2 regions of the Micromonospora sp. DT15 genome follow, and region 1 is predicted to be linked to the other one. Evidence: predicted binding sites of a transcription regulator. Region 1 holds the regulator's gene; the other holds the start of a gene.
The links. Region 1 encodes HspR, which represses chaperone genes until heat shock. Its sites were predicted from a motif close to TTGAGTNNNNNNNACTCAA; they were not measured.

Region 1 (15,681 bases):
TGGCCGTCTCGTCCGGATCGGGCAGGTCGGCGACCACCACGTCGAAGCGCTCGGCGGCGGTACGCAGCCAGCCGAACGCGTCAGTGTTCACCACCCGTACGCGGGGGTCGTCGAGCGAGCCGCCGTTGAGCGCCCGCAGCTGCGGCACGGTGCTGGCCAGCGCAACCACCGCCGGGTCGAGGTCGACAACTGTCACCCGGCGGACGTCCGGGTACCGCAGGATCTCCCGGACGGCGAGGCCGTCGCCGGCACCGAGAACCAGTACCTCGCCGCGTGGACCTCGCATCGCCGGATGCACCAGCGCCTCGTGGTAGCGGTACTCGTCCACCGAGCTGAACTGAAGATCACCGTTGAGGAACAGCCGGAGGTCGGTGTCGGCGTGACCGACCTCCCGCACCGACCTGGTCAGCACGATCTCCTGGTAACGGGAGCGTTCGGCGTACACGACGGGGTCCCGGTAGAGCTGCTGCCGGGCGGTCACCTCGAAGTCGGCGGCGGTCACCCAGGCGTACCCCAGGCAGAGCGCGACCACGACGGAGCCGGCGCCGAGGACGAGCCGGGCGCGGCGGCTCAGCTCCCTCCGGAACACAGTGCAGACCAGGGCGAGACCGGCCACCGCGTTCACCGCGCCGACCACCAGGGCACCCTTGAGCTGACCGAAGACGGGGATCAACAGGAACGGGAAGGCGAGCCCGCCGAGCAGCGCGCCGACGTAGTCGGCGGCGAACAGATCGGCCACCGCACTGCCGGCGGCCTGCTCGCGGATGCGCTGCAACATCACCATCAGCAGCGGAATCTCCGCGCCGATCAGCAGGCCCAGCACGAAGGCGGTGGCGACCAGCGCCGGGCCGTACAGGTCGAGCCAGGCGAAGGCGGCGTAGAGGCCGAGCACTGACAGGCCACCGAGCAGGGCCAGGGTCAGTTCGATCACCGCGAACGCTGCGGCGGCCCGGGGCTGCAGCGGCTTCGCGACCAGTGCGCCGACGCCCATCGCGAAGACCATCACGCCGAGCACGATCGACGCCTGCCCGACGGTGTCGCCGATCAGGTAGCTGCCGAGCGCGACAAGGGCCAGCTCGTAGACCAGGCCGCAGGCGGCGCAGACGAAGACCGCGACCAGCACCGCCGCGCGGGCCAGCCGCCAGTGCGGCCGGGCCTCGGTGACGAGGTTCTGCACGGAGGGCTCCAGGTGATGGGTCAGGCGTCGGGCTACTTGCCGGTGCCGGGGCCGCCGCCCCGAACGCTGTTACCGCGTCCCCAACCCCAGTACGACCCGACGGTCGAGTGGTAGCGGGGGTGAGCGGTGTCCATGTCTTCGAGCAGGATCACCGAGCCTGCCGCGATCGGCAGGATCACCACCGAGTCGTCGTCGTAGCGCAGGTAGACGCCGCTGCCGTCGGCGTACCGGTCGGACGGATTCCACGCGTCGGTCAGTTCCTTGGCCACAGCGGTCGGTGACTTGGACGAGGTGTACGCGATCGCTTCCCGGCCGATGTCCCGGCTGGCCGCTCGCGAATACCTGTCCTGCACGTAGGCGCGCGGGGAGAAGGTGCCGTTGACGAGGGCGAAGCCCGCGACCAGCGCGCCGACCACGGCCGCTGCCACGCCCACCACGAACCAGCGTCGGTACGTCATCGCAGTGCCACCACCGTCTCGGTCAGGACCAGCTCGTTGGTCTGGGGGTACGCGTGCCAGGTACGCCAGCCGACCGTCCCGTGCGGCAGGTCGGCGCGCACGGCCAGCGCGGTCACCGCGTCCGGGTCGCCGGGAAAGACTCCGACCAGGGCGTACGGGTCGTCGGCCAGGTCGGCGCGGAGCCTGGCGATCCGGGTGTGCAACTCACCGTCGGCGGGGCGCAGCACGGCGGCGGTGAAGCGGTAGCCGCCCGCTTCGTCGTGCAGGGCGTCGGGCAGGTGCGGCGGCCGGCCCGGCAGGCAGGCGACCGTCTCGGTGAGTTCGGCCGCATCGCCGGGTTCGGCCAGCACGACCTGGTGGGACGCACCGAGCAGGCGCAGCCGTAGCCGGACGTCCCCGGGCAGCGTGAGGTCGCGGACGTGCAGCGCAGGACGCTCCGGGCCGCCGAGTGCCAGGCTCAGGTCGGCGGCGCAGGTGTCGACGTACGGGGTGTGGAGGCTCACCAGCACCTCAGCTGGCCTCCGGCCCGGCCTGCGGGTAGACCATCACGTCGGCGCGGTGCAACTGCTCGCCCCGGGCGACCTCCCAGCCGGCCTGGCCGTACGCCTCGAAGGAGAGCCGTTCGCCGCCCTGGGCCCGGTAGTCGTGGTATCGAAGGGTGCCACTGGGGTCGAGGCCAGTGCTGCCGGTGGCCGTGAAGCGGGCCTGACCGGACTCCTCCAGGGCGTAGCGGCGGCCGGCGAAGTCGAGGGCGGACGCACCCGGGGTGATCGTGGCGGCCGGCTCGACGGTCCAGAGCACCAGCTCCAGGTCGGGGTCCTCCTCCACGGAGAGCCAGCGCTTGTCACCCTCGGCGGTGTCCAGCAGGTGCTCGGCCCAGCTCCAGCCGCCCTCATTCAGATGCACCGAGCCCCGGACCGCGTACGACACCCGGCGGATCTCGACGATGTCGCCGGGCTTGAGCCTGCGCGGGTCGCCGCGGAGGGCGTCGCTGTCGGTGTCCCGGAACGGGTCCGCGGGTGCCGCCGGCCGGGCGGCCTTACGGCCCTTGCGCACCGCCACCACCGCAACCACGACCCCGGCGACTCCGATCAGACACCCCAACGTCGTCACCAGGTACGCCACGGGTCCGTTCATGCCGACCACCTCCCCAAGTGCGTCGGCGGGAACGGTAACAACCCCGCGCACCTGGAGAAACTCATCATTGTCTGGTGATCTGGCAGCTACGGAGCGTCCTGGTGGGGTGCCGTCCGGGGGCGGAGAACGGGTCGGGCCGACCCCGCCTGCGAGGCGGGATCGGCCCGGGTGCGACGGATCAGGCGGCGGTGACGGTCAACCCTTCCTTCGCGTCGGCCAGGTCGACCTTGACGGTGTCGCCGTCTCGGATCGTCCCGGAGAGCAGGGCTTTGGCGAGTTGGTCTCCGATCGCGGTCTGGACCAGACGACGGAGGGGCCGCGCACCGTAGATCGGGTCGTAGCCGTGCTCGGCCAGCCAGTCCCGGGCGGCATCGGTGATCTCCAGACCCAGCCGGCGATCGGCCAACCGCCGCCGCATCCGCTGCAACTGGATGTCGACGATGGAGCGCAGGTCGTCCCCCCGCAGCGAGGCGAAGACCACCATGTCGTCCAGCCGGTTGAGGAACTCCGGCTTGAAGTGCGACCGGACCACGGCCAGCACGCCCTCGCGGCGCTGCTCGTCGGCGAGCGTCAGGTCGCTGATCACCGACGACCCGAGGTTGGACGTGAGGATCAGGATCGCGTTACGGAAGTCCACGGTGCGGCCCTGGCCGTCGGTGAGCCGGCCGTCGTCGAGCACCTGGAGCAGCACGTCGAAGACGTCCGGGTGAGCCTTCTCCACCTCGTCCAGCAGCACCACGGAGTACGGGCGTCGGCGCACCGCCTCGGTGAGCTGACCGCCCTCGTTGTAACCGACGTAGCCGGGTGGGGCACCGACCAGGCGGGCTACCGAATGCTTCTCGCCGTACTCGCTCATGTCGATGCGGACCATGGCCCGCTCGTCGTCGAAGAGGAACTCGGCGAGGGCCTTGGCCAGCTCGGTCTTGCCGACGCCGGTGGGGCCGAGGAAGAGGAAGCTGCCGGTCGGGCGGTCCGGGTCGGCGATACCGGCCCGGGCACGGCGTACCGCGTCGGAGACAGCGCCGACCGCCTCGGTCTGGCCGACCACCCGGCCGCCCAGCGACTCCTCCATCCGCAGCAGCTTGGCCGTCTCACCCTCCAGCAGGCGGCCGGCGGGGATGCCGGTCCAGGAGGCGACCACGGCGGCGATGTCGTCCGCGCCGACCTCCTCCTTCAGCATCGCGCCGTCGGCCTGGAGTTGCGCCAGCTCCTCCGCGGCCTGCTTCAGCTCGACCTTCAGGGCGGGAATCCGGCCGTAGCGCAGCTCGGCGGCGCGTTCCAGCTCGCCGTCGCGCTCGGCCCGCTCGGCCTCACCGCCGAGGCGTTCCAGCTCCTCCTTCGCCGTGGAGAGCTTGGTGATGTGGCTCTTCTCCGTCTGCCAGCGCTCGGAGAGCACTGTGAGCTGCTCGCGCTTGTCGGCCAACTCCTTGCGGAGCCGCTCCAACCGCTCGGCCGAGGCGGCGTCCGGCTCCTTGGCCAGGGCCATCTCCTCGATCTCCAACCGGCGGACGGCCCGCTCGATCTCGTCCACCTCGACCGGACGCGAGTCGATCTCCATCCGGAGCCGGGACGCGGACTCGTCGACCAGGTCGATCGCCTTGTCCGGCAGGAACCGGTCGGTGATGTAACGGTCGGACAGCGTCGCGGCGGCCACCAGCGCGGCGTCGGTGATCCGTACGCCGTGGTGCACCTCGTAGCGCTCCTTGAGCCCACGCAGGATGCCGATGGTGTCCTCGATGGTCGGCTCACCGACCAGCACCGGCTGGAAACGGCGCTCCAGCGCCGGGTCCTTCTCGATGTGCTCGCGGTACTCGTCGAGTGTGGTGGCGCCCACCATCCGCAGCTCACCACGGGCCAGCATCGGCTTGAGCATGTTTCCGGCGTCCATCGAGCCCTCGCCCTTGCCGGCGCCGACGACAGTGTGCAGTTCGTCGAGGAACGTGATGACCTGCCCGTTGGAGTTCTTGATCTCCTCCAGGACGGACTTCAGTCGCTCCTCGAACTGGCCGCGGTACTGCGCGCCGGCGACCATCGCGCCGAGGTCCAGCGAGATCAGCTTCTTGTCGCGGAGTGATTCGGGCACGTCGCCGGTGACGATCCGCTGGGCCAGGCCCTCGACGATCGCGGTCTTGCCGACGCCGGGCTCGCCGATCAGCACCGGGTTGTTCTTGGTACGCCGGGACAGCACCTGGATGACCCGACGGATCTCGGAGTCCCGGCCGATGACCGGGTCGATCTTGCCGTCGCGGGCGCTGGCGGTGAGGTCGACGCCGTACTTGGTCAGGGCCTGGTAGGTCTGCTCCGGGTCGGCGGTGGTGACCCGACGGTCCCCACCGCGCACGGTCGGGAAGGCGGCTACCAGAGCCTCCTCGGTGGCGCCGACGGTCTTCAGCGCGCCGGACACCGCCCCGCCCACCCGGGCCAGGCCGGCGAGCAGGTGCTCGGTGGACGTGTACTCGTCGCCCAGCGGCCGGGCGATCTGCTCGGCGGCGCCGATGGCGTTGACGAACTCCCGAGCCAACGTCGGCTCGGCGATGCTGGAGCCGCGGGCGGCCGGCAGGTTGTCGACCGCGCGCTGGGCGGCCTGGCGCAGCTCGGTCGGGTCGGCCCCGACGGCGCGCAGCAGACCGGTGGCGGTTGAGCCGTCGGTGTCCAGGAGTGACAGGAGCAGGTGCCAGGGCTCCACCGTGGCGTGGCCACGCTGGTTGGCCAGTGCCACAGCGCCCGTGATGGTTTCGCGGCTCTTGGTGGTGAGTCTTTCGGTGTTCATGGGCTCCCCCGGATCGGCGTTGTCCACTGGGTTGGACACAACCAGAGTTGAGCGTATTCCGCTCAACCTTAGCGCGTGACGCCCATCACTCCCGGCGTCGCCACCGCCAGTCGAACTCCCCGGCCGCCGGGGCCGGGCCGGGCAGCAGACCCTCGTCCGGCACCGACGACAGGCCCGCCACGAGGACCGCGAGCTGGCGACGGCGCAGCTGGCGGGTCCGTTCCGGATCGGGTACGCGGACCGCGGCGCACGCCTCCAACAACAACCCGAGATCGTGGACGACCGCGTCGGGGCGCAGCCGCCCGCTCGCGTGGGCCCGGTCGACCAGGGCGGCGGCCAACTCACCGGCGCGCACCGCGTCCCGGCCCATCTCCTCGGTCGGGGTGAAGGTGCCGGCCAGGTGAACGGTGAGCGAGTGCACGTCGGCGTCGACCACCCGGGCCAGGAAACCGGTGAACGCGGCCCAGTCGTCCGACTCAGCGAGGGCGGCCTCGGCCTCCGTGACGTACCGGCGCAGCCCGTCGTGGCAGAGCTGGCGCAGCAGGTCCTCCTTACCCGCGTACCGCCGGTAGAGGGCGCTGATGCCGACGCCGGCGCGCTCGGCGACGGCGGCGATCGGGGCCTTCGGGTCGTCGAGGAAGACGGCGCGGGCGGCTTCGAGGATGACCTCGTCGTTGCGGGCGGCCTGGGCGCGGCGACCGCCGAGGGTCTTGCCGGACGTCGGTGACATGCGTTCAGACTAACAGTGGAACGGACCGTTCCGCTCTGCTATGGTGATTGCAGAACGAAACATTCCGTTCCGAAGGAGTTCCGGCATGAGTGACACCGCTGTCCACCCGTTCCGCGCCGAGATCCCGCAAACCGCCCTCGACGACCTGGCCGCCCGGCTGGACCGCACCCTCTGGCCCGTCGAACTGCCCGGCGCGGGTGACTCGTACGGGATGAGCAACGACCGGGTGCGGGCCCTCGTCGACAGGTGGCGGGGCGGGTTCGACTGGCGCGCCGTCGAGGCCCGCCTGAACGCCCACCCGCAGTTCGTCACCGAGATCGACGGCGAGCGGATCCACTTCCTGCACGTCCGGTCGTCCCGGCCCGACGCCACCGCGCTGGTGCTCACCCACGGCTGGCCCGGCTCGGTGCTGGAATACCTCGACGTGATCGCCCCGCTCACCGAGCCCACCGACCCGGACGCGCCGGCCTTCCACGTGGTCGTCCCGTCGCTGCCCGGCTTCGGCTTCTCCGGCCCAACCCGCAACGCCGGCTGGAACCGGTTCCGCATCGCCCGCGCCTGGGCCGAGCTGATGAACCGCCTGGGGTACGACAGCTACGGCGCGGTCGGCAACGATGCCGGTTCGATGATCGCGCCAGAGCTGGGCCGGATCGATCCGGAGCGGGTGCTCGGCGTACACGTCACCCAGCTCTTCTCGTTCCCCTCCGGCGACCCGGCCGAGTTCGCCGGGCTCTCCGAGGCGGACCAGGCGGCGCTCGGGCACCTCCAGTGGTTCTACGAGAACAAGTTCTCCTTCAACCAGGTGCACAGTCAGCAGCCGCAGACCCTTGCGTTCGGGCTGGCCGACTCACCGGTGGGGCTGCTCGCCTGGAACGCCCAACTCTTCGACGAGGGCCTGGATGCCGACTTCATCCTGGCCAACGTGGCGCTCTACTGGTTCACCGGCACCGCCGCCTCGGCGATGCGGCTCTACTGGGAGGACGCGCACGCCGGCGAGCCGCCGACCGAGCCGACCACCGTCCCGACCGCGCTGGCCATGTTCCCCGGGGACTTCCAGTCCATCCGCCGCTTCGCCGAGCGGGACCACTCGAACATCGTCCGGTGGACGGCGTACGACACCGACATCGAGGGCCGGGGCGACGTCGGCGGTCACTACGCGGCCCACCAGGCCCCCGAGGTGCTGGTCACCGACATCCGCGAGTTCTTCGCCAGCCTCCGCTGACCGCCAGCGCTTGATCGACTCGGGTTCCTTGATGTCGCGGTGTCCCGGTGGTCCAGACACCCCGACTTCCGGGAAGCCGAGTCGATCACGGCCGATGAGCTGCGTAGGGCCTGGTCTGACGACCGGTGGCCGTCCAAGATCTGCGGATTGTTCATCAAGCGGTAGCCTTGGCTGGTGCGAGTACGTGTCGAGCAGACCGCCCTACCCGGGATCGGGGTACGTCACGATCTGGTGACGGAGTCCGGACGCCGCCTGGGCGTCGTCTCCCATCGCAATGGCCGCCGCGATCTCGTTTTCTACGATCCCGACGATCCCGATGCCTGCCAGGCGGACATTCCGCTCACCGACGACGAGGCTGAGGCCCTGGCCGACATCCTCGGCGCGTCGCTGATGCTCGGTCAGCTCTCCGGGCTCCGCGAGCAGGCCGCCGGTCTGCTCACCGAGCAGATCGCCATCACGGCCGGCTCTCCGTACGTCAACCGGAAGCTCGGCGACACCAAGGCGCGTACCCGCACCAGCGCCTCCATCGTGGCGGTGCTGCGCGAAGGCGAAGTAATCGTCTCGCCACTCCCCTCCTTCCGCTTCGCAGCCGGCGACGTGGTGGTCGTCGTCGGGACCCGCAGAGGTCTCGACGGTGTGTCCGCCATCCTCGCCGACAGTGACCCGGACGGCTGAGGCGGATGCACGATTTCACCACGCTGCTCATCGAAGTCGGTGCGCTGCTGTTGCTGCTTGGCCTCCTCGGCCGGCTGAGCCGGCGCTTCGGCCTCTCGCCCATTCCCCTCTACCTGCTCGCCGGGCTCGCGTTCGGGCACGGCGGGCTACTTCCGCTCGCCGCCAGCGAGGAGTTCTTCGCGGTCGGCGCCGAGATCGGCGTCATCCTGCTGCTGGTGATGCTCGGCCTGGAGTACTCGGCCAACGAACTGGTCGGCAACCTCCGCTCGGCAGCCCCGGCCGGGCTGATCGACGGCGTGTTCAACGCCCTGCCCGGCGCGGCCTTCGCCCTGCTGCTCGGCTGGGACTGGGTCGCCGCCCTGGTGCTCGGCGGCATCACCTGGGTCTCCTCCTCCGGGGTGATCGCCAAGGTCCTCGCCGACCTGGGCCGGCTCGGTAACCGGGAAACCCCGGTGATCCTCTCGGTGCTGGTCATCGAGGACCTGGCGATGGCGCTCTACCTGCCACTCGTCACCGCCGTACTGGCCGGCACCGGCCTGCTCGGCGGCGGGATCGCGCTCACCGTCGCGGTGGGCACCGTGCTGATCGTGCTGGTGGTCGCCATCCGGTACGGCCACCTGATCTCGTCCGCCCTGTCGGCGAAGGACCCCGAGGCGCTGCTGCTCGGCGTACTCGGTCTGACGTTGCTGATCGCTGGCATCGCCGCGTCGCTCCAGGTGTCGGCGGCGGTCGGCGCGTTCCTCGTCGGCATCGCGCTCTCCGGCCCGGTGGCGCACCACGCCACCGAGTTGCTCTCGCCCCTGCGGGACCTGTTCGCCGCTGTGTTCTTCGTCTTCTTCGGCCTGACCACCGACCCGCAGGACATCCCGCCGGTGCTGCTGCCGGCCCTCGCGCTGGCCGTGATCACCATGGCGACGAAGACGGCCACCGGTTACCTCGCCGCCCGTCGGGTCGGCATCGCCGAACCCGGTCGATGGCGGACCGGTCTGGCACTCGTACCCCGAGGTGAGTTCTCCATCGTCATCGCCGGTCTCGCGGTGGCCGCCGGGAGCGTCGAGCCGCGGTTGGCAGCGCTGGCCGCGACGTACGTCCTGATCACCGTGGTGACCGGGCCGATCCTGGCCCGGCTGCCGGACTTCCCGTGGTTCAAGCGGTGGCTGCGCAACCGCGCGGCGGCGCAGCGGCGGGGGCAGGCCCCGGTCATCGACTCACCGCATTGAGGTCCACCTGAACGCCGCAGCCGCATGGGTCGCACCCTCGCGGAGGTAGAAGCGGTGCGCCTCGGTCCGGGCGAGGCCGGACTCCAGGAAGACGTAGTCGGCACCGTGTTCGTGCGCCCATGCCCTGGCCGCCGTCAGGAGGCTGGAGCCGACACCCCGGGAGCGCCACTCGGGGTGCACAGCGAGGTCCTCGATCGAAGCCCGACGGCCGAAGCGCACCGAGAGGATGTCCACGTAGACGCTGGCCACACCGACCACCTGACCTTCACCCGATCGCGCCGCGAAGAGTGCGACGTCTTCGTGGGCGAGCAATTGCGCGGTCCGCTCGACGGCACGATCCCGGTCCCAATCCCCGGGACGGCCACCGGGAGGGGCAAAAAGCCACTCCAGCCCCGTGACGAACTCGGCCTCGGCGCCTCGCTGTAACTGTCGTACGTGGATGGTCATGGGGACATCATCGGCTGCGTCATCGATGCAACCGACCCGCCCATGCCAACGGTTGCGGAATTGCTCCTCGCGGGTACTACCGCAGCACCCGACGGCGGGTTACCGTTTCGCCCCAGCAGCCAGGGTCCGCAGGCAGCGTTGCCAAACGCGGGCGAGAGCGGAAGGTCAGCCGGTGAGCGTGCAGGAGTCGACGTTCCACGGCTTTGCCAACCCCGTCGATCCGACTCCGGCGGAGTTGCGAGCTTGGGCGTACAAGCCCGATTCAGTGCCGTTGGCGTCGATGCCACCGGACTGGGACCTGCTGGTCTCCGGCGACCGGCTGGTGTTGACACTCTTCGAGTTAGCGATGGATTCAACCTGCCCGGCACGGCGGTTCGCGCTGCACTGCCTCTACATCTACGCGGCCGACGGCATCCGGACGAACTTCCGCGCGCATCCCAAGCGCCGCTTCCGCAAGCTCGTCGAACAGGCCGAGCGTGACGGCGACGAGCTGATGAAGGTCTGGGCGCACAACGGCCGGGTGCTGTTGGCCAGACCGGACCTCTTCGTCTATCGGGACTGGTGCGAGGGCGGCCTGGTCCGCGAGAACCGCCGCCTCGGCTGAACTGACGGATTCACTCCGTTCGTTTCGCCGATCTTGCACTTTCTGTTCCGACCTATTGCACGAAGCTAGACATTCCGTCATCCCAAACTGCAAGATCGCGGAATTGCGCGCGGTGCGCGGGCGCGTGGGGCGCGGGGCGGGGCGTGCGAACGGGCCGGGACCCCCCGTGGGTCCCGGCCCGTACGTTGGTTACCGGTCAGTCCTGCTTGCGTTCCGGTTCGGCTTGGCTCGGTTCGGCGGCGTGGTCCCCGTTTTCGGCGAACCGGCCCGCAATGATCCGGTCCCGGTAGGTCCCCTCGGTCACCTTGTCGAACTTCTTGCGGACGGTTTCGGCCAGGTTCTCCAACCGGTCCTCGGTCTGCTGGGCCACCTTCTTCGCCTGTTCCGCCATCGCTCCCCCTCGCCATGCCGGTAGGTCCAGATTAAGCCGATTGGACCCTTATCGACAGGCTAACCGAAGCGGCCCGGACCGCGCCGGGAATCCGGCGCGGTCCGGGCCGAGAAGACAGATCCGGGTGAGCGGCAGCTCAGCGATCGGGCGTACGGCGGGGGCGCCAAACCACCAGGGCGGTGGACGTACGGTTCGTCGGCACCAGATCCCGGCCCGGGAAGCGGGCCAGCGACTCCAACTCCGCCACCCGGCGGTACGCGGCGTCCAGCTCAGCCTCCAGCCGGGCCACCCGCTGCTGCGCCTGCTCCAGCAGCCGCTCCAGCCCGATGATCCGCTTGACGCCGGCCAGGTTGATCCCGTCGTCCTGACTGAGCCGCTGCACCTCGCGCAACAGCACGACATCGCGGACGCTGTAGCGACGCCCGCCACCAGCGGCTCGGCCGGGCTGCACGAGCCCCAGTCGGTCGTACTGGCGCAGGGTCTGCGGATGCATCCCCGCCATCCGAGCCGCCACCGAGATCATCAACACCTTGGCCTCGTAGGCAGGGTCGCCCGAACCGAGGAACTCGCCCGACATCCCGCTCACCTCCGCGTCCGTTCCACCGGACTAACTGACTCGACGCACCCGCGCGTCGAGATGTTCCCGGGCCGCCGGCGGGGTCTGCTCGGCGAACGACTCCAGCGCCGTGCGCGCCTCGTCGGACAACCGGGCCGGCACCACCACGTCCAGTGTGACCAGCAGGTCACCGGCCTGCCCGTCGCGGCGGACCACACCCTTGCCCCGGGCCCGCAGCACCCGACCGCTCGGCGTCCCCGGCGGCACCCGCAGGGTCACCGCCCCGTCGAGCGTGGGCACCCGCAGGTCCGTGCCGAGCACGGCCTCCGCGAAGGTGACCGGCACGGTCAGCGTCAGGTCGTCCCCGGTACGCCCGAACAGCTCGTCCGGCCGAACCTTGACCTGTACGAAGAGGTCACCCGCCGGGCCACCGCGCTCGCCCGGCTCACCGCGCCCGGCCAGCCGGATGCGTTGACCGTCGGCCACACCGGCGGGGAAGCGCACGTTCATGGTGCGGGTCTTTGTGACACCGCCGCTGCCGTGGCACTCCGGGCACTTCTCCTCGACCACCGTGCCGACGCCCTGGCAGTTGCGGCACGGCTCGGAGAAGCTGAACGACCCCTGGTCGCGGGTGGTCACGCCGGCACCATGACAGACCGGGCAGGTACGCGGCTGGGTGCCGGGTTTCGCCCCGTTGCCGTGGCAGGTGTCGCAGACTCCCGGCGCGCGCAACGTCAGGGGCAGCGTCACCCCGCGCACGGCGTCGCCGAAGTCCAGCGCCACCTCGGTCTCCACGTTCCGACCACGGGCCGGACCGCGTGGCGCGGCCTGCCCACCGGCCTGACCTCCGCTGAAGATCGAGCTGAACAGGTCCTGGAAGCCGGCGCCACCGAAGCGACGATCGCCGCCGCCGGCGCCGCCACCGAACATGTCGGAGACGTCGAACGGCATGCCGCCCGGCTGACCGCCACCCCTGGCGTTGCGCCGGAACGCGCCCGAGCCGAAGAGGGAACGCATCTCGTCGTACTCGCGACGGCGGCCGCTGTCCGACAGCACGTTGTACGCCTCGGACGCGGCCTTGAATCGCTCCTCGGCCTTCGGGTCGCCCGGGTTGTGGTCCGGGTGCGACTCCCGGGCCACCTTGCGGTACGCCTTCTTGATGTCATCCGCGGAGGCGGCCTTGTCCACGCCGAGCACGGCGTAGAAGTCCTTCTCGATCCAGTCCTTCGAACTCACCGGTCCACCTCCTTCCGACCCTGGTGGCCCGGCCGTCCCACCCACCGCTGGGCGGTGGGTGGGACGGCCTGCTCACTGTCTGGCACTATTCCGGATCCGCGACCGCGACCAGCGCGGGGCGCAGCAGCCGCTCACCGAGCTGGTAGCCGCGTCGCATGACCTGTACGCAGGTCGGCTCGCTGACGTCGGCCGACGTCTGGTGCGCGACCGCCTCGTGCCGGGTCGGATCGAACGGGTCGCCCTGCTCGCCGAAGGCGTTCAGACCGAACTTGCCCAGCGCGGTGGTGAGCTGTTCCGCCACCGTGCCGAACGGCCCGACCAGGTCGCCGTGTTCCCGGGCCCGGTCCAGGTCGTCCAGGATCGGCAGCAGCGCGGCCAGCACCGAGCCGGTCGCCTGCTCCTGCACGAGGCTGCGGTCCCGGTCGACCCGCTTGCGGTAGTTGGCGTACTCCGCCGACACCCGCTGGAGATCCCTGGTCCGCTCGTCCAGCTCGGCCCGTAGTGCCTCCAGCTCGGCGCCGAGCGAGGTGCCCGCGCGGCCACCGTCCACCGGCTGCGCCGGGGCGTCCACCACCGCCGGACCGGACGGCTCCGGCCCGTCGGTGGAGTTGACCTCGACCTCGATCTCATCGACCACGACCTCGGCGTCCTCGACCAGACCCTCGGCCGGCACACCGGTCTCCGCGTCAGCGGCGGTCCCCTCCGGCTCGGCGGTGTCGACGAGCTTACGGTTGTTGCGGATGACGACCCGCTCCCCGTCGCCGGTCGGCTCCGTGGTCGCGGAGCCACCCGGCGTCGACCCGGTGTCGCCCGGGTCGGCGGCTCGTGGCTTCTGCGTCATGCGGCTACCTCATCCCCTTCGCGGTGGAAACGTGTCGGAGGCCGACGGTCACTTCTTGCCGTCCTCGTCCACGATTTCCGCGTCGACCACGTCGTCGGCACCGCCGGCCTGCGGGCCGGTCGCACCGGTCGCGCCGGTCGCACCCGGGCCGGGCTCGCCACCCGGCTGCTGACCCTGCTCGGCCTGCTGCGAGTAGAGCAGCGAACCGGCCTGCTGGGAGACCTGAGCCAGCTTCTCGTGCGCCGACTTGATCTTCTCGATGTCCTGACCGCCGAGGGCGCCACGCAGCTCGCCGAGCGCCTCGTTGAGCTGCTCGCGGTTCTCAGCGGGCAGCTTGTCGCCGCTCTCGGCGAGGAACTTCTCGGTCTGCCACTGGAGCGCCTCGGCCACGTTGCGGGTCTCGGCGTCGTCGCGACGACGCTTGTCCTCCTCCGCGTGCTCCTCGGCGTCCCGGCGCATCCGCTCGATGTCGTCCTTCGGCAGCGAGGAGCCGCCGGTGATCGTCATCTTCTGTTCCTTGCCGGTGCCCAGGTCCTTGGCGTGCACGTTGACGATGCCGTTGGCGTCGATGTCGAACGCGACCTCGATCTGCGGCACGCCGCGCGGCGCCGGCGGGAGGCCGGTCAGCTCGAAGGTGCCGAGCTTCTTGTTGTACGCCGCGATCTCACGCTCACCCTGGAACACCTGGATCAGCACCGACGGCTGGTTGTCGTCGGCCGTGGTGAAGACCTCGGAACGCTTGGTCGGGATGGTGGTGTTGCGCTCGATCAGCTTGGTGAAGATGCCGCCCTTGGTCTCGATGCCCAGGCTCAGCGGGGTCACGTCGAGCAGCAGGACGTCCTTGACCTCACCCTTGAGCACGCCGGCCTGGAGGGCGGCGCCGACGGCGACCACCTCGTCCGGGTTGACGCCCTTGTTGGGGTCACGGCCGGTGAGCTGCTTGACCAGGTCGGTCACGGCGGGCATCCGGGTCGAACCACCGACCAGGATGACGTGCTCGACGTCGGAGATCTTGATCCCGGCGTCCTTCACGGCCTGCTCGAACGGGCCCTTGCAGCGGTCCAGCAGGTCCTGCGTCATCCGCTGGAACTCGGCACGGCTCAGCGTCACGTCGAGGTGCAGCGGGCCGGCCGCGCCGGCGGTGATGTACGGCAGGTTGATGTTGGTGGTGGTGGCGGCGGACAGCTCGATCTTGGCCTTCTCGGCTGCCTCGCGGAGCCGCTGGAGGGCCATCTTGTCCTGCGAGAGGTCGATGCCGTGCTCACCACGGAACGTCTTGACCAGGTGGTCGATGATCCGCTGGTCCCAGTCGTCGCCACCGAGCTGGTTGTCACCGCTCGTCGACTTAACCTCGACGACGCCCTCGGCCAGCTCCAGCAGCGACACGTCGAAGGTGCCGCCTCCGAGGTCGAAGACCAGGACGGTCTGCTCCTTGGAGCCCTTGTCCAGCCCGTACGCCAGGGCGGCGGCCGTCGGCTCGTTGACGATCCGCAGCACGTTGAAGCCGGCGATCTCACCGGCCTCCTTCGTCGCCTGGCGCTGGCTGTCGTTGAAGTAGGCCGGAACGGTGATCACCGCGTCGGTGATCTGCTCGCCCAGGTACGCCTCGGCGTCCCGCTTGAGCTTCATCAGCGTCCGGGCCGAGATCTCCTGCGGGGTGTACTTCTTGCCGTCGATGTCGACGGACCAGTTCGTGCCGACCTCGCGCTTGACCGACCGGATCGTCCGGTCCGGGTTGGTCACCGCTTGGCGCTTGGCGACCTCACCGACGAGCACCTCGCCGTTACGGGCGAACGCGACGATCGAAGGAGTCGTCCGCGAACCCTCAGCGTTGGCGATGACGGTGGGCTCACCGCCCTCGAGAACGCTGACGCAGGAGTTCGTCGTGCCGAGGTCGATACCGACCGCACGTGCCATCTTCGCTTCCTCGCTTCGTAAGGTTGTGCAGGTGACGGGCATCGCCCGTGGGCTGCTGGCGAGCACCGCCCGCAGCGGGCCCCACCACAAGTTGAGTGAACTTGACTCAATAGTGCCACGCGTTGGCCAATCGTCAAGGTGACTTGAGTCAACCCGACGCAACCCAGCCGTTATTACCGTCCGGTTGTCTTCCCTTGCATCGGTCGGGCACGCTTTAGCGGTGACGACGCACGGCGATCCCGCCACCCGTTCCGGTGCGCCCGCCGTCGCAGCCCGCACCGACCCGCCGGCCGCCGCGGA
Region 2 (15,681 bases), on a different contig from region 1:
CGCCGCGACCGGGCTCAGGATCAGGCATGCCACCACGGCCGCGAGGCAGTGCCTCGTCAGGCGGCCGAACAGCCAGATCTCGAAGATCATCCGCCCGATGAGGAAGGTCAGCGGCCCGACCAGGATCGCCACGACGTTGCCGGCCGACCGCTGCGCGTCGGGCTCCTTCAGCATCAGTTCGCCGCCGATGCCGGTGAGCAGGATGCCCGCCACCATCACCAGGTGGCTGTAGCTCGCCCGCAGGTTGAGCCGGTACGGGTCCACGGCGGTATCGATCTTCACGGCGAGGCTGCTCGTCGTGCGATAGAAGTAGGTCCACCAGAGGAAGACCACCGTCCAAAAGGTGAGCAGGAATGCGGTGGTGTCCGCCAGGTTTCGCGGCGACAGCCGGTAGAAGTTGCCGGTGGCCAGGATCGTCTCGCCGAGGGCAAGGATAATGAACTGCCGGTACCGCTCGTTGAGGTGTTCGCCCGAGAGGTGCCACTCGTTGGCCCGCGCCCGGCCGAGCCACGGCACCGGCCATCCCAGAAGCGGCGCCGAGTAGTCGATCGCCAGCGCGAATGCCCACAGCAGCACTCGTGCTTCGCCGCCGCTGGCCGCCGCCCCGGCGAACCAGACCGTCGCGGACATCGAAAACCAGACGAGTCCCCGTACCGGCCGACGCCAGGCTGGGGTGCCGTGCAGATAGAGGGCCATGACCAGGGTCCGGCCGAGGTGGATCCCGAGGTACGCGCTCACGAAGACGAAGCCCTGGTCACCGAAGGCGTCCGGAACGTTGATGGACATCAGCAGACTGCCGAGCATCACGCAGATGATCAGAATCTGCACTGTGGGTCGTTCGCAGTCGAGGCTGTCGGTGGCCAGGTTGGTGTTGTACCAGATCCACCAGAAGGCCAGCAGGAAGATCACGGCCTGCGCGTCGGCGAGCAGGCTGGGCTCCTCGACCAGGGTCGCCGACAAGCGACCGAGGGTGAAGATGAAAACGAGGTCGAAGAACAGCTCGACGGCACTGGAGCGCACCGGGTCGACCGGACCCGCCGCGACTTTCCTGGGCATTTGTCCATCTTCGCAGCCGGCTAAGAGGCGAGGACTCGACTGCCTTGATTGATCAGCGCCGGAGAGTGTTCGCGGCCTCCCCGACGCACGCCGCCGGTGTCGCCGGTCAGAGCCAGCCGTTGTCCCGGGCGGTGCGGACGGCCTCGGCCCGGTCGGCGGCGCCGAGCTTCTGCACGGCGGCGGAGAGGTGGTTGCGCACGGTGCCAGTGGACAGGTGCACCCGACGGGCGATCACCGCGACCGGGGCGCCGACCTCCACCAGCCGCAGCGTCTCCAGTTCCCGAGGGGTCAGCGGGCACGGGGGCAGGGTCAACGCGTCGGCGGCCAGCGTCGGGTCGACGTAGCGCCCTCCGGCGTGCACCCGGCGGATCACGTCGGCGAGCGCCCCACCCGGCGAGCCCTTGGGCAGGAACCCACGGGCGCCGGCGGTCAGCGCCTGGCGCAGGTGCCCGGGACGACCGTGCCCGGTCAGCACGACCACCGCGCACTCGGGTCGGACCCGGGTCAGCTCGGCGGCTACCGCGATGCCGTCCAGGCCCGGCATCTCCAGGTCCACCACTGCCACGTCCGGACGGTGCGCCAGCGCCGCGGTGACGGCTGTCTTCCCGTCGGCGGCGTGTGCCACCACCTCGATGTCCGGTTCCAGGGCGAGCAGCGCGGCGACGGCGACCCGGATCAGGTCCTCGTCGTCGGCGAGCAGGACGCGGATCACGACGGCGCCGGCACTGTGGCTTCGAGGGTGAAGATCGCGTCCTCCCGGCGTACCCGCAACTCGCCCCCGGCGGCGGCGAGCCGGTCGGCCAGCCCGCGCAGACCGTGGCTGTGCGCGTCCGGGCCGCGGTCGTCGGCACCGTCGTTGGCCACCGTCATCCTGGCCACGTCATCCTCCCGATCGATGCGGATCCGGCACCAGTCAGCCCGGCTGTGCCGCAGCACGTTGGTGCTCGCCTCGCGCAGCACCGCCGCCAGCTCGATCGCGGCGGGCTGCGGCAGGTCCGCCGGCAGTGGCAGAACCGTGCACCGCACCCCGCAGGAGCGCAGCACCCCCACCACCGCGGCGAGCTGTTCGTCGAGGTCGACGGCCCGATAGCCGTGCACGGTCTCGCGTACCTCGCCCAGCGCGGAGGCGGCCAACCGTTGCACCTCGGCGGCCTCCCGCCCGGCCCGTTCCGGGTCGACCGGTGCGAGCCGGGCGGCGAGTTCGGCCTTCAACGCGATCACCGTGAGGTGGTGCCCCAGGACGTCGTGCACGTCGCGGGCGAAGCGCAGCCGTTCCTCGGCGGCGGCAAGCCGGGCCTGGGCGGCCTGGCCCTGCCGGGCCTCCACGAGCAGGTCCCAGAACCAGACCTGGAACCCGTTGACGGCGGCGACCGCCGCGCCGATTGCGCCGGTCACGGCGAGGTGACGCGCAACGGAACCACCGGTCCACCAGGCCACCGCGACCGACACCGCCAGGACGCCGACCGCGACCGCCAGCGCCGCCCGCCACCGCACCAGCAGCGGCGTCATGCCGATCAGCGCCGCGCCGAGCCAGGCCCAGGTCGGCCATCTGCCGGCCGCCACCGGGCCCACCAGCGGAACGGTCAGCACCGCCACCCCGATCAGGCTCAGCTCGGCCCGACGCCGCCAGCGCGGGTCGAGCCACGGCGTCACGGCCGCGTACAGGACGACGGTCTGGGCGATCACGAAGGCGAGGATGCCGACCGCGCCGAGCGTCACCCGGACCCGGTCGGGCTCGCGGGTCAGGCCGACCGCCGGAAACAGGACGCTCGCCCACACGCCGGTGGCCAGCGACACCAGCGTCGCCCGTCGAGCGCGACGCAGCCGCCGGTCCGCCCGGGTAGTCACCGCCTCGCTCGCCACGCACCGATCCTAGGACCGCCCGGCGCATGGTCCACCCATGCGAACTGTCACGGTCGAGCCGTGCGGCCCGCACGGTTTTTCCGTGACGAACGGGTCTGCCGGCCACACCGGGGGCACCGGCAGGGTCGAGACATGGAAAACACCAGGATGTACGCGGACAGCGTCACCGCCGTACCGTCGCCCACGCCCCTGCCCACCGTTGAGCCGACCCCCTCGACCCCGACGCCGAGTGCGGCGGCACCGACCGCCGCGGCACCGGCCAGCAGCACGCGGCGGCTGCTGTGGCACCTGGGCGAGATGGCGCTGGCGATGGTCGCCGGGATGCTGCTGCTCGGGCCGTTGTGGGAGCTGCCCGGCGCCGCCCTGGGAGTCTCCGATGCGCTGGCCCGGCCGGACGTCGCCGCACTGGTGATGGCCACGAACATGACCGTCGGAATGACGGTGTGGATGCGCTACCGGGCGCACCACTGGCGTGGGGTCGCCGAGATGGCCGCCGCGATGTACGTGCCGTTCCTGCTGCTGCTCGTGCCGTGGTGGGCGGGCCTGCTGGATGCCGACGCCCTGATGCTCGGCGGTCACCTGCTGATGGTGCCGGCCATGGTGCTGGTGGCGGTGCGTCATCGGCACGAGGCGCCGGTGCCGATCCGCCGGCATCCGGCCGTGGTGGCGCTCGCCCGCCACTGGCCGAGCGGGCTGGCGCTGCTGCTGACGGTGGACATGTGGGTCGATCCGACCGTGCTCAGCCCGTGGACGATGCTGGTGCTGCCCGGTGGCTACCTGGTGATCGGCATGGCCCGCCGCACGCTGGGCGGGCGGGGCGTGCTCGCCACCCAACTCGCCGGTCTGGCCATCTGGGTCTCCCTGACGCTGGTCGCGGTGCTGGCCGGTGGGCGGACCGCCGCCTGGCTGGTGGCGCTCGGATGGTTGGCGCACGCCGGCTGGGACATCGTGCACCACCGCAACCGCCGGGTGGTGCCGCGCGCCTACGCCGAGCTCTGCGTGGTGCTCGACGTGGCCCTCGCCGCGGTGATGGTGCTGGCCATCCTGACCACCGACGCCTGACCGGGGACGCCACCGGGATCATGGAACGGCGGCGGCACGGGCTCGGGACAGCTCTTGTGGCGGTCGCCGCAACGGCCCGGACGGCGTGATGAAAGGCTTGGCCCATGAGTTCCGCACCTGCACAGCACGACGCACCGATCGACACCACCCCGGACGGCACCGACGAGGTGAGCGCCTTCACCGAGCTCGGGCTCCGCGCCGAGTTGCTCGGCGCCCTCTCCGCCCTCGGATACGAGGAGCCGACCCCCATCCAGCGGGAGGCTATCCCACCGCTGCTGGAGGGTCGGGACCTGCTCGGGCAGGCGGCCACCGGCACCGGCAAGACGGCCGCGTTCGCGCTGCCGCTGCTGAACCTCATGACGGCGCACCGCCAGGGCGGCGACCCGGTGGCGCTGGTGCTGGTGCCGACCCGGGAGCTGGCGGTACAGGTCTCCGAGGCGTTCCACCGCTACGGCAAGGACCTGGGCGCGCGGGTGCTGCCGATCTACGGTGGGCAGCCGATCGGGCGGCAGTTGCGGGCACTGGACAGCGGTGTCGACGTGGTGGTCGCCACCCCGGGGCGGGCCCTCGACCACATCGCCCGGGGCACCCTGCGCCTCGGCGGGTTGGCCACGGTGGTGCTCGACGAGGCCGACGAGATGCTCGACATGGGCTTCGCCGAGGACATCGAGGCGATCCTGGAGCACGCTCCGGCGCAGCGTCAGACGGTGCTCTTCTCGGCCACCATGCCCTCGCGCATCGACGGGATGGCCCGCCAGCACCTGCGCGAACCGGTGCGGATCGAGATCGGCCGGGAGCAGACGGTCGCGGGTGAGGCGCCCCGGGTGCGGCAGAGCGCGTACATCGTGACCCGGGCGCACAAGCCGGCCGCGCTGGGTCGGGTGTTGGACGTGGAGTCCCCGACGGCGGCGATCGTGTTCTGCCGCAGCCGGGAAGAGGTCGACCGGTTGACCGAGACGATGAACGGTCGGGGCTACCGCTCCGAGGCGCTGCACGGTGGCATGAGCCAGGAGCAGCGCGACCGGGTCATGGGCCGGCTGCGGGCGGGCACCGCCGACCTGCTGGTGGCCACCGACGTGGCGGCGCGTGGGCTGGACGTCGAGCAGTTGACCCACGTGGTCAACTACGACGTGCCGTCCGCCCCGGAGTCGTACGTGCACCGGATCGGTCGGGTGGGTCGGGCCGGCCGCGAGGGCGTGGCGATCACCCTCGCCGAGCCACGTGAGCACCGGATGCTCAAGACCATCGAGCGGGTGACCGGCCAGCGGATCACCATCGACAAGATCCCCACCGTGGCCGACATGCGTACCCGGCGGCTGGAACTGACCCAGGCGGCCCTGCGGGAGAGCCTGCTGGAGGACGACCTCGACCCGTTCCGGGTGATCGTGGAGACGCTCACCGACGAGTTCGACCTGATGGAGGTCGCCCTCGCCGCCGTGAAGCTGGCCCACGAGGTGACGTCGCCGGGCTCCGACGACGAGGAGGAGATCCCGCAGGCTCCGGTCCGCGGGTCGCGCGAGGGCCGACCGGACGCCGGCGGCCGGGGCGGCGACCGGCGGGGCGGAGGCCGGCCCCGCTCCGGCGGCGGCAACACCGTGCAGGTCTTCGTCGGCCTGGGTCGACGCGCCGGGGTGCGCCCGCAGGATCTGGTCGGCGCGATCACCGGGGAGACCGGCATCCGCGGCCGGGACATCGGCTCGATCGAGATCGCCGACCGTTTCTCACTGGTGGAGGTGCCGCAGGGGGTGGCCGACGAGGTCATCTCCGGCTTGCGCTCCAGCACGATCAAGGGCCGCAAGGCCACCGTGCGCCGCGACCGCGGCGGCGACGAGCGCTGAGAACGCGGTCGGCGACCGCCGGAGTACGACGGTCGCCGACGACCCGGCCCGGCGAGGCGGCGGGTGAAACATGGGCACCCGCCGCCCCGCCGGTGCTAGCCGATGTTTCCGTTGACGACGTTGTTGGCCCCGGCCAGCGACGCGCCACCGGAGCGGTGGTCGTACGCCCGCATCACGTTGTTGGTGACGATCCAGTTGTTGCTGGTGCCGACCGTCACGATCGGTCGGTCCTGGCGGCGGGGCGTCGCGTCGTCGTAGAACTGGTTGCCGATCACCTGGCACAGGTCGGCGTCGCGGCCGAGGATCCCGTTCGCGCCGTTGTCGTGGATGTCGAGCCCCATGATCCGGGTACGTCCGGATGAGGAGACCTCGATGCCGTTGGTGGCGTTGCGCCACAGCCGGCCGCCGATGAACTGGGTCCCCCAGACCTGCCGAAGGTCGGCGCCGCTGCCGGTGCCACTCGTGCCGTTCGACTCCAGGTAGACGTTCTGGAAGATGTTCCGGTGGGCGGGTTCGCGCAGTTCCACTCCGTTGCCCCGGCAACCCCAGACATGCAGGTTGTCGAAGAAGCAGGCGCTGTCCAGCAGCCGTAACCCGGTCTGGCACTCACCGACCCAGACGTTGAGGAACTCGTTGTCGTACGCGACCTTGTTCACCAGGATGCCGACGCCGAGGCAGTCCTCGATGTTGATATCGGTGATCTTGTTGGCGTGGGCGCTGGTGTCCGCGTCCTTGCCGAGGAACTCGATCGCGTGGCTGCCCGAGTTGCCGAAGTGCAGGTGGTGGAAGGTCGACCGGGGGCCGCGGACGGTCAACAGCACGTTGGAGGTCTGCATGCCGTAGAAGTGCACGTTGGAGATCTGGTTGTACTTACCGCTCGAGACCAGACGACCGGTGTAGCCCGGGGCCGGCTGGATGATCGCGGCGCCGATGTTCTCGCCGGTCCAGGTCACACTCGTCGGAAAGCGGACCTCCGATCCGAGACCGAGCGCGCCCACTGGTTGGAAGATCTCCCCGCCACCGGCCGGCAGCAGGTTCAGCGCCGTGGTGACCTTGTCCGACTCGTCACTGCCGTCGAGCCGGCAGCCGACCCGGGGGTCCCGGAGGCTGAGCGGAGCCTCCCGCACGGTCGTGACGGGCGGCGATCCCGCCTGTTCCGCACCGGCGAGGGTGGCCACCGTGGTCGCCACCGCAGCGCCCGCGCCGCCGGCGAAGAGCACCCGCCGTCCCAACCGTCGGCTCGGTGGATCTGACCGTTGTGGCGCTGCCGGCGGTACCGCACCAGGTGCGCTCACGATCGGTTCCATGCCTCTCCCCCGTTGAGTGCCACCTCGAGCGGCGGGCAGACTCTACTGTGCATTGTCGCGTGCTCGCCGACGCGGATCAGAGGGCGTACGGGCCGAAACGGCCCCAGGCCACCACTGCGGCGAGGACGAGCAGCACCGCGCAGGTGACCGCGCCCTGGATCTCGGTGCGACGCCCCTGCTGGGTGGTCTGCTGCTTGCCGGCGCGCAGGTGCACCAGGAGGCCGCCGATCATGACGATGACCAGCCCGACGGCGGCGAGCGGGGTGAGCACTGTGGCGATGCCGGTGGCAGCGGGCAGCACGAGCCCGACGGCGGCCAGCAGCTCGACCGCGCCGAGCGACTTGACCTGTGACGGTGGGACGGGGTCCACCCACCGCATCACCTCGCGCAACTTCTCCTTGGGCTGGCTCAGCTTGGCCAGCCCGGCGCCGGCGAAGACGGCGGCGAGCAGGAACTGAATGATCCAGAGCACCACGTTCACGGGGGGTTCCTCCAGGGGCCGCCTCGCGGCGGAGAGGTGGTTGACGGTGCAGACGAGACAGTAGACCTCCCCGCGTACCGAAAGGGCCCCCGCCGTCGCAAGACGGCGGGGGCCCGGATGGTCGGAGCGTCAGACCGCGAAGAGCGCCGGCCCGTCAAGCGTCTTCACGTCGGCCGGGCGCAGCGCCAGGGCGAGCACGTCGGCCACGTCGGCCAGAGTGTGCACGGTCAGCGCCTCGCGCACCTCGGTCGGCAGGTCGTCCAGGTCGGGCTCGTTGCGCGCCGGGATGATCACCTCGGTGAGGCCGGCCCGGTGCGCGGCGAGCAGCTTCTGCTTCACCCCACCGATCGGCAGCACCCGACCGGAGAGCGTCACCTCACCGGTCATCCCGAACTCGGGACGGACCGGGCGGCCGGTGACCAGCGACGCCAGGGCCGTGACCATGGTGATGCCGGCGCTCGGACCGTCCTTGGGCACCGCGCCCGCCGGGAAGTGGACGTGGATCCGGCGTCCCGCGAGAGCGTTCGGGTCGATGCCGAACCGCCGCCCGTTGGAGCGCAGGTAGGAGAGCGCGATCTGCGCCGACTCCTTCATCACGTCTCCGAGCTGGCCGGTCAGGGTCAGCCCCGGCTCGCCCTCCATGCTGGTCGCCTCGATGAAGAGCACGTCCCCGCCGGCGCCGGTGACGGCGAGGCCGGTTGCCACGCCGGGCACCGCGGTGCGCTCGGCCGACTCCGGGGTGAACTTCGGCCGCCCCAGGTAGCGGGTGAGGTTGTCGGTGTCGACGCGTACCGGCGACGGGTCGGTCGCCAGCGTCACCGCCACCTTGCGCAGGATCTTGGCGAGGCCACGTTCGAGCTGCCGGACCCCGGCCTCTCGGGTGTACTCCCCCGCGATCAGCGCCAACGCCTCGTCGGCGATCTCCACCTCGTCGGCGGTCAGCCCGGCCCGCTCCCGCTGCCGGGGCAGCAGGTGGTCACGGGCGATGGAGACCTTCTCGTCCTCGGTGTACCCGTCCAGGGTGACCAGCTCCATCCGGTCCAGCAGGGGGCCGGGGATGGACTCCACCACGTTGGCGGTGGCCAGGAAGAGCACGTCGGACAGGTCGAGGTCGACCTCCAGGTAGTGGTCCCGGAAGGTGTGGTTCTGGGCCGGGTCGAGCACCTCCAGCAGGGCGGCGGCCGGGTCGCCGGCGTAGCCGGCGGCCAGCTTGTCCACCTCGTCGAGGAGCACGACGGGGTTCATCGAACCGGCCTCGCGCAGCGCGCGGACGATCCGACCGGGCAGCGCCCCCACGTAGGTGCGCCGGTGCCCGCGGATCTCCGCCTCGTCGCGGACGCCACCGAGCGAGACCCGGACGAAGTTGCGCCCGAGCGCCCGCGCCACGGACTCGCCGAGGCTGGTCTTACCCACTCCGGGAGGACCGGCGAGGGCGAGCACCGCGCCGGAGCCGCGACCGCCCACCACACCGAGGTTGCGCTCGGCGCGCCGGTTGCGCACCGCCAGGTACTCCAGGATGCGGTCCTTGACGTCGGCCAGGCCGGCGTGGTCCGCGTCGAGCACCGCGCGGGCCGCGGTCAGGTCGGTGTTGTCGTCGGTACGCGTGCCCCAGGGCATCTCGAGCACGGTGTCCAGCCAGGTACGGATCCAGCCCGCCTCCGGGGAGGCGTCGCTGGCCCGCTCCAGCTTGCCGACCTCGCGCATGGCCGCCTCGCGGACCTTCTCCGGCAGCTCGGCGGACTCGACGCGGGACCGGTAGTCGGCGGAGCCGTCCGGCTCGTCCTCGCCCAGCTCCTTGCGGATCGCGGCGAGCTGCTGGCGCAGCAGGAACTCGCGCTGGGACTTCTCCAGCCCCTCGCGGACGTCACTGTTGATCTGCTCGGTGACTTCCTGCTCGGCCAGGTAGTCCTTCACCCAGCCGACCAGCAGTTCCAGCCGGGCGGTGACGTCCGGCGCGGCGAGCAGCTCGGTCTTCTGTTCCAGCGTCAGCCAGGGCGCGTAACCGGCCGAGTCGGCCAGCTCGGACAGGTCGGTCATCCGCTCCACCGCGTCGATGACCTGCCAGGCGCCCCGCTGCTGGAGCACGGAGGTCACCAGGGCGCGGTACTCACGGGCGAGTTCGCGGGCCCGACCGGCGTGGGCGGGTTCGTCGAGTTCGGTCGCCTCGACCCAGAGGGCGGCGCCGGGGCCGGGCACGCCGGAGCCGATCCGGGCGCGGGACAGGCCACGGATGACGGCGGCGGGCTCGCCCTCGGGCAGGCGGCCGACCTTCTCGATGGTGGCGACCACGCCCACCGGGCCGTACTCGCCGTCGATGCGCGGCACGGCCAGCAGCTTGCGGTCGCCGGTCGCCCGCGCCGCGTCGATCGCGGCCTGGGTGGTGGGGTCGAGGGTCACCGGGATGACCATGCCGGGCAGCAGCACGGCGTCGGTCAGGGGCAGTACCGGAAGAGTTGCCATCGAACACCTCGCGTTAGTTGAGCGTGTCTCACTCAAGTAACAAAGCGTTCCCCTTGTTCCGGCCTGTGACCCAGGCCACTTTCGCGCCCGGTCCATCGGGTCGCCCGGGACCGGTGGGCGACCCGACGGGCACCTCAGGTGAGCTTGCTCTTCACCGTGTTCACCACCGAGCCGGCCACTCCCGGGTTGGTGCCGTACAGACGAGGGTCACCCGGGGCCAGCACCGGTTCCGGCGCGTTCGCCCGCGGGTTGTCGTCGTACCGAAACTCGCCCTTGCCGTCCGGCGAGGGCCCGGACGCCCAGCGCCCCTGGGCGGCGTCGGTGCCCGAGGAGAAACCCAGGTAGGTGTAGCCGTACTCCTCGGTGAACTCGCCCGAGTCCGGGAATGCCTCCGGCACCGGCATCTCCTCCAGGCCGTCCTCCTTGAGCTGCTCGATCGCCGCCAGCCACATGTTCTGGTGCATCGTGTCGCGGGCCAGCAGGAAGCGCAGCATCTGCTTGACGCCCGGGTCGTCGGTCATGTGGAACAACCGGGCGACCTGGAGCCGACCCTGCGCCTCGGCGGTGACATTGAGCTGGAAGTCGGCCAACAGGTTGCCGCTCGCGGTGACGAACGAGCCGTTCCAGGGCACCCCGTTGGAGTCGGCGGGCAGGGCGCCACCTCCGCCGTGGATGAAGTGCGCCGGATTCTCACCGGCGTAGGTCGCGGCGCCTCCGGGATCCTCCGCGATCCCCTCGGTCAGTGACAGCGGCGCGTTGTCCAACAGCCGGGTGATCATCGTGACGATCATCTCGACGTGGCCCATCTCCTCCGTGCCGACGTCGAGCAGCAGGTCCTTGTACTTGCCGGGCAGTCGGCAGTTCCAACCCTGGAAGAGATACTGGTTGGCGACCGTCATCTCGCCCCACTTGCCGCCCAGCACCTCCTGCAACCGCCGGGCGAACGCCGCATCGGGGCCGTCCGGCTTGGCTTCGAACTGCAGATCCTTGACGTGGCTGAACATCCAACCTCCTCGGTGCCGGAAAATAGGTAGCGAGGCCGTTCCCGCCCCGGTGACCCGAGCGGGCCAACCGGTGTCCCAGCCGGGTCAGCGCACCGGGCGGGCCATCGGCAGCAGCACCTCCAACGCCACTCCACGCGGCCGTAGCCGGTGCGCCCGCAACGCTCCCCCGTCCGTCGCGACGAGCTGCCGCGCGATCCACAGGCCCAGACCGGACATCCCGACGGCCGGTGCCGGACGCCGCAGCGCGACCAGCAGCGCATCGTCGACCCGACCCTCGTCGGTGACCAGGATGCTCAGGCTCGGGCCGCGCACCGTGGCGTAGAGCCCGACCTGTCCGTCCGGCGGCCCGTGCCGCAACGCGTTCTGCACCAGGTTGACCAGTACCTGTCGGGTTCGTCCGGGCGGCACCGGGCAGGAGGCCGCCTCCCGGGTGGCTCGCACCCGCCGACGGGCGAGCGGCACCAGCGCCGCGGCCTCCCGCAGGATGCCCGCCAGCGCGACGGCCGGATCCGGCTGCGGAGTCGGCGTCAGCACACCGGTGCCGGCGGTCGCGTCACGCAGCAGGCTCTGAAGGTGGGCGGCCTGGTCGCGGGCCAGCGCACTGAGTGCCCGCCGGTCGTCCCCGGTCAGCTCCCGACGCTCGTCGGCCAACGCGCGGGTCAGCGAGGTCAGGGTGCTGATCGGCGTCCGGAACTCGTGACACAGCACCCGCAGCAGCAGCTCGGAATCGGCCGCCGTCGGTCGCTTCTCGCCCGGTGTCGGCTCAATGGGGCGCAACCCTCGCAGCAGGTCCCGCAAACCGTGCCGTACGCGCATCCACCCGAGTCCTCTCGTTCGGTGCGAACCCGCATGATCGGTACCCGCTGGGGAACGGCGCAGACATGCCGGGAGCCTCCACCTTGCGACTCGTCGTCGTGGACGATCACCCCCTGTTCGTCCGCGGCCTGGAGTTGCTGCTCCCGATCACCACCAACGGACGCGTCGAGGTGGCCGCCTCGACCGGCGACGCCGCCGCGGCGGCGGCCCTGGTCAGCAGCTGCCGCCCCGACCTGGCCCTGGTCGACCTGCACATGCCGCCGCCCGGCGGCATCCGGGCGGTGGCCGCGATCCGGCGGACCACCCCACGGGTACGGGTGGTCGCGATGTCCGGCTCCGCCGACCCCGGGCCAGCGGTGGAGGCGCTGCGGGCCGGTGCCGAGGGGTTCCTGCCCAAGACCAGCGAACCGGAGGAGCTGCTGCCCCCGCTGCTGGCGATCCTCGACGGCTGGGCGGTACTGCCGGCCGAACTGCTGCGCGCCATGCTGCTGGGGCCCACCCGCTCCGCGCCCGTCGACCTGGACGGCGAGGAACGGCGGCTGCTGCGGGCGATCGCCGCCGGCCGCAACACCGTCGACATCGCCGAAGAACTGCACGTCTCCGAACGGACGGTGAAACGGATGACCGCCGCGCTGCTGCGCAAGTTGCGGGTCTCGAACCGGGCCGAGGCGGCTGCCATCGCCGGTCACAGCGGCATCCTCGGGGAATGAAGCCTCGCCACCGAACCGATTCATGGTTTTGCTCGGTAACGGAATCGCGACGCGCCGAATGAATGGAAGGCATATTGTTGCGGATTACCGGGGTGATAGGTCAGACTTTGGACACATCCCGCCGCACACAGGGAGTAATCGGCAATGGCGAGAAAAGTAATCACGGTCCTGACCGACGACCTCGACGGTGGGAAGGCCGACCGGACGGTTGAGTTCAGTCTCGACGGCGTGGCCTACACGATCGACGTCTCCGACGAGAATGCCGGCGTCCTGCGCAAGGCGCTCGATCCGTACATCAATGCGGGTCGGCGGATCGGGCGCGGCCCGGTGGAGAGCGCCCGTTCGGTCCGGCGGCCGGGGCGACCCGCCGGCGCGGGAATGGATCGGGAGCAGAACCGGGCCATCCGGGAATGGGCCGTCAAGAACGGCTACAAGATTTCCGAGCGCGGCCGGATCCCGGTTGAGGTCGTCGAGGCGTACAAGAGCCGCTGACGCGACTCGACGGGGCCCCGCCGGAAACGGCGGGGCCCCGTCGTTTGTCCGGGCAACCGAAGCGGCGACCGGCCACCCGGGTCGTCGCCCCGGGTGGCCGGCCGCCGCCGGTACGTCAGGTCAGTTGACGTCGATGCGCACCGAGTCGAAGGCGGGGGTCTGGTTGGCCCGCTCCATCATCGGCAGGCGGTGCGAGCCGTCACCGGCCCAGACGGAGCACTGGGCGGTACCGGACTCCGGCAGGCCCGGAATCTGGATCGTCACCTCGTCGGGCTGGGCGCCGCCGCGGCCGTCCTCGGTCGCGACGAAGAACGCGGGCACCTCCTGCGGCTCCGGCGGAGCGGTCAGGCTGTCCAGCATCCGGCACGCGGTGTGGAAGTGACCGCGGACCAGGCCCTGGTCGTTGAGGAGCGAGCTCTCCACGTAGTAACCACCCTGACCGGCGGCCAGGAAGCGGTCCCGGACCAGGTTGCGGGTGCTGACCCGCAGGGTGAAGGGCTGGTTCTGGCCGACCTGGTCGGGGAACTGGGTGATCAGCAGCGACGGGTTGTTGGCCGCCGCGCCGACCTCACCGAATTCGGTGCTCACGCAGCGGTTGCCGTTCTGGAAACCGTCGTGCGGCTGGAGCCGGCTCTCGTCGCAGTCGTTGGCGAGCACGCCGAGCCCGGCGCCGGGCTCGGTGCCACCGCCGTTGTTCCCGCCACCGTTGTTGCCACCACCGTTGTTGCCACCGCCGGGGGTGGTGGTGGGAGTGGTGCCGCCGCCGTTGTTGCCGCCCGTTCCGCCGGTGGGCTGCACCTGGCACTCGGCGAGCTGCGCGAGGCCCTGCGGCCGGGGTCCGGCCCGGTCGATGGCGGTCGTGATCCGGTCCAGCACGGCGCGGCGCTTGCCGGCCAGCGGCTGCAGGATCGCGTTGCGGATGAACGCCTCACCCTTGTTGCCCTCGGCGGCGAGCCGGCGGTCCGCCTCGGCGATCTGGGTCTGCAACTGGGCGAGGTTGCGGTCCACCTCGGCCCGAGCCCGGTCTGGCACCTGCGGCAGCTTGCTCGCCACGTCCGGACAGGCGATGGCCGTGCCAGTGCCCACGGTGCCGTCCTTGCCGTCCTCGCACTCGGGGACCGACTGCTGTCCGTCACCCCAGTGATTACGCACCCACCGACCGTTCTGCCAGGTTCGGCTGGTCGAGCCGCCACCGGTCGGCGCGGTCGCGCCCGGGCTCGGCTCCACGCACTGCCCGGAAGCCGGACGCGGCTTATTTGTCCGCCGGTCCTGGGCCGACGAAATCTGAGTCACGGCGACAACTCCGCCGAAGACCGCGAGCGTGCCGACAACTGCCAGCAGACGCTTGCTCCGCGCGTTGCCGGAAGGCCGGCGCGCCCGAGTGGACCTGCGCATCGAATTGCTCTCCTTCTCGATCCGGTAGTGGATTTCTGCCCTCGGCGGACCGACGGATGTGAGGTGGCACGCCGCGGTGGCGACCCACCGTGACCTACCCGGTAATGCGTCGATGGCCGACGATGCCCTTTCCGCACCGTCTCCCGCGCCCGGTGGACGCGGATGGGGAGATCCTGTTCATTCGCGCAGGAGTACGGGGCGGCGGCCGGGAAGGTTCAACAGACGCACAGGAAATTGCCGCGACCCGACACGGAGCCGGTGCGGAGCAGGGATCAGCAGGTGAAACGGGCGCTGGTCAGTCGGCGCAGAGGTGGTCGAAGGCGAACCCGCCGACCAGTTCGTGGCGGCGCTGGCCCAGCGCGGCGATCTGCGCGGTCCACTCGGCGCGCGACAGCAGGTCGGCGACGGCGTTCTCGCGCAGTCGTTCCCCCACGGCGACGGCGGCGAGATCCTCGGCCAGCCGGGCCGCGTCGATGCCGCAGGAGAAACGGTATTCGGTCACCGAGACCTGCTCGATGAGGCACGCGTCGGGGCGTACCTGCACCCAACTCCACCCCTGTGCCGGCCCGTTTACCCAGCGGACGTGCAGTCCTCGCACGATCGGGTCGGCCACCTGCCCGGCCACGTACGCCTCGACCGCCGCCACGCGGGTCAGCGCGCCGAGGTCGTTCACCGGCCCGGTACGCCCGTCCGGCAGCCGGCCCAGGATGTCCCGGAAGCCCACCGGCGCCGGTTCGGTCCCGGCGGCGGTGGCCCCGCCCTCGGCGTACGCGCGCGCGTCGATCACGTACTCGACCAGGCGGCGGCCATGCTCGGCGGCGCTCAACGTGGGCGACCCGATCCGCAGAGTGGGCAGGCCGGCGGCCGCGCCCACCGCGTCCGTGAGGCGCTCCACGCGCTGCTGCGCCGAGCCGGGAGGCGGAACGGGGCCGATCTGTACGGCGACGACCGGACGGCCGGTGTCGGCGGCGTAGACCACGAAGTCGAAGCTGGCGCGGCTCGCCGAGGTCCACTGACTGCCGGTGACGCCGGGCGGGCGGCCCTGGAGCAGGTCAGTGAGCCGGCGTGCCGCCAGGACCCGATGGCCGGCGCGGCTGAGCAGCGCGTCGCGCCCCGCCTCGGCGGGCATCGCCCGCAGCCAACCGCGGTCGTCGCTCCCGATGCTCGTCATCTGCCTGATCCATCCGCCGGTCGGTC

Region 2: the regulator HspR is predicted to act here: its motif matches at 10,085-10,103, upstream of lon (endopeptidase La).

What each region holds. Positions count from the first base shown of each region.
Region 1 covers NZ_JBNCKJ010000008.1:46,780-62,460, reverse strand. Annotated here, with positions in the region: gene ACLQ3F_RS18745 (polyamine aminopropyltransferase) at 1-1,177, opposite strand, end outside; gene ACLQ3F_RS18740 (DUF4247 domain-containing protein) at 1,210-1,635, opposite strand; gene ACLQ3F_RS18735 (DUF2617 family protein) at 1,632-2,144, opposite strand; gene ACLQ3F_RS18730 (DUF4178 domain-containing protein) at 2,146-2,772, opposite strand; gene clpB (ATP-dependent chaperone ClpB) at 2,951-5,542, opposite strand; gene ACLQ3F_RS18720 (TetR/AcrR family transcriptional regulator) at 5,628-6,272, opposite strand; gene ACLQ3F_RS18715 (epoxide hydrolase family protein) at 6,358-7,494, shown strand; gene ACLQ3F_RS18710 (cation:proton antiporter regulatory subunit) at 7,669-8,169, shown strand; gene ACLQ3F_RS18705 (cation:proton antiporter) at 8,175-9,389, shown strand; gene ACLQ3F_RS18700 (GNAT family N-acetyltransferase) at 9,378-9,836, opposite strand; gene ACLQ3F_RS18695 (hypothetical protein) at 10,009-10,440, shown strand; gene ACLQ3F_RS18690 (hypothetical protein) at 10,637-10,831, opposite strand; gene ACLQ3F_RS18685 (heat shock protein transcriptional repressor HspR) at 10,968-11,408, opposite strand; gene dnaJ (molecular chaperone DnaJ) at 11,439-12,623, opposite strand; gene grpE (nucleotide exchange factor GrpE) at 12,709-13,464, opposite strand; gene dnaK (molecular chaperone DnaK) at 13,513-15,381, opposite strand; gene ACLQ3F_RS18665 (ABC transporter) at 15,602-15,681, shown strand, end outside.
Region 2 covers NZ_JBNCKJ010000002.1:312,580-328,260, reverse strand. Annotated here, with positions in the region: gene ACLQ3F_RS05645 (low temperature requirement protein A) at 1-1,056, opposite strand, end outside; gene ACLQ3F_RS05640 (response regulator transcription factor) at 1,163-1,768, opposite strand; gene ACLQ3F_RS05635 (sensor histidine kinase) at 1,765-2,919, opposite strand; gene ACLQ3F_RS05630 (hypothetical protein) at 3,052-3,981, shown strand; gene ACLQ3F_RS05625 (DEAD/DEAH box helicase) at 4,086-5,819, shown strand; gene ACLQ3F_RS05620 (right-handed parallel beta-helix repeat-containing protein) at 5,915-7,114, opposite strand; gene ACLQ3F_RS05615 (DoxX family protein) at 7,203-7,607, opposite strand; gene lon (endopeptidase La) at 7,737-10,067, opposite strand; gene ACLQ3F_RS05605 (manganese catalase family protein) at 10,202-11,071, opposite strand; gene ACLQ3F_RS05600 (sensor histidine kinase) at 11,156-11,887, opposite strand; gene ACLQ3F_RS05595 (response regulator transcription factor) at 11,986-12,597, shown strand; gene ACLQ3F_RS05590 (histone-like nucleoid-structuring protein Lsr2) at 12,742-13,089, shown strand; gene ACLQ3F_RS05585 (hypothetical protein) at 13,210-14,484, opposite strand; gene ACLQ3F_RS05580 (hypothetical protein) at 14,780-15,655, opposite strand.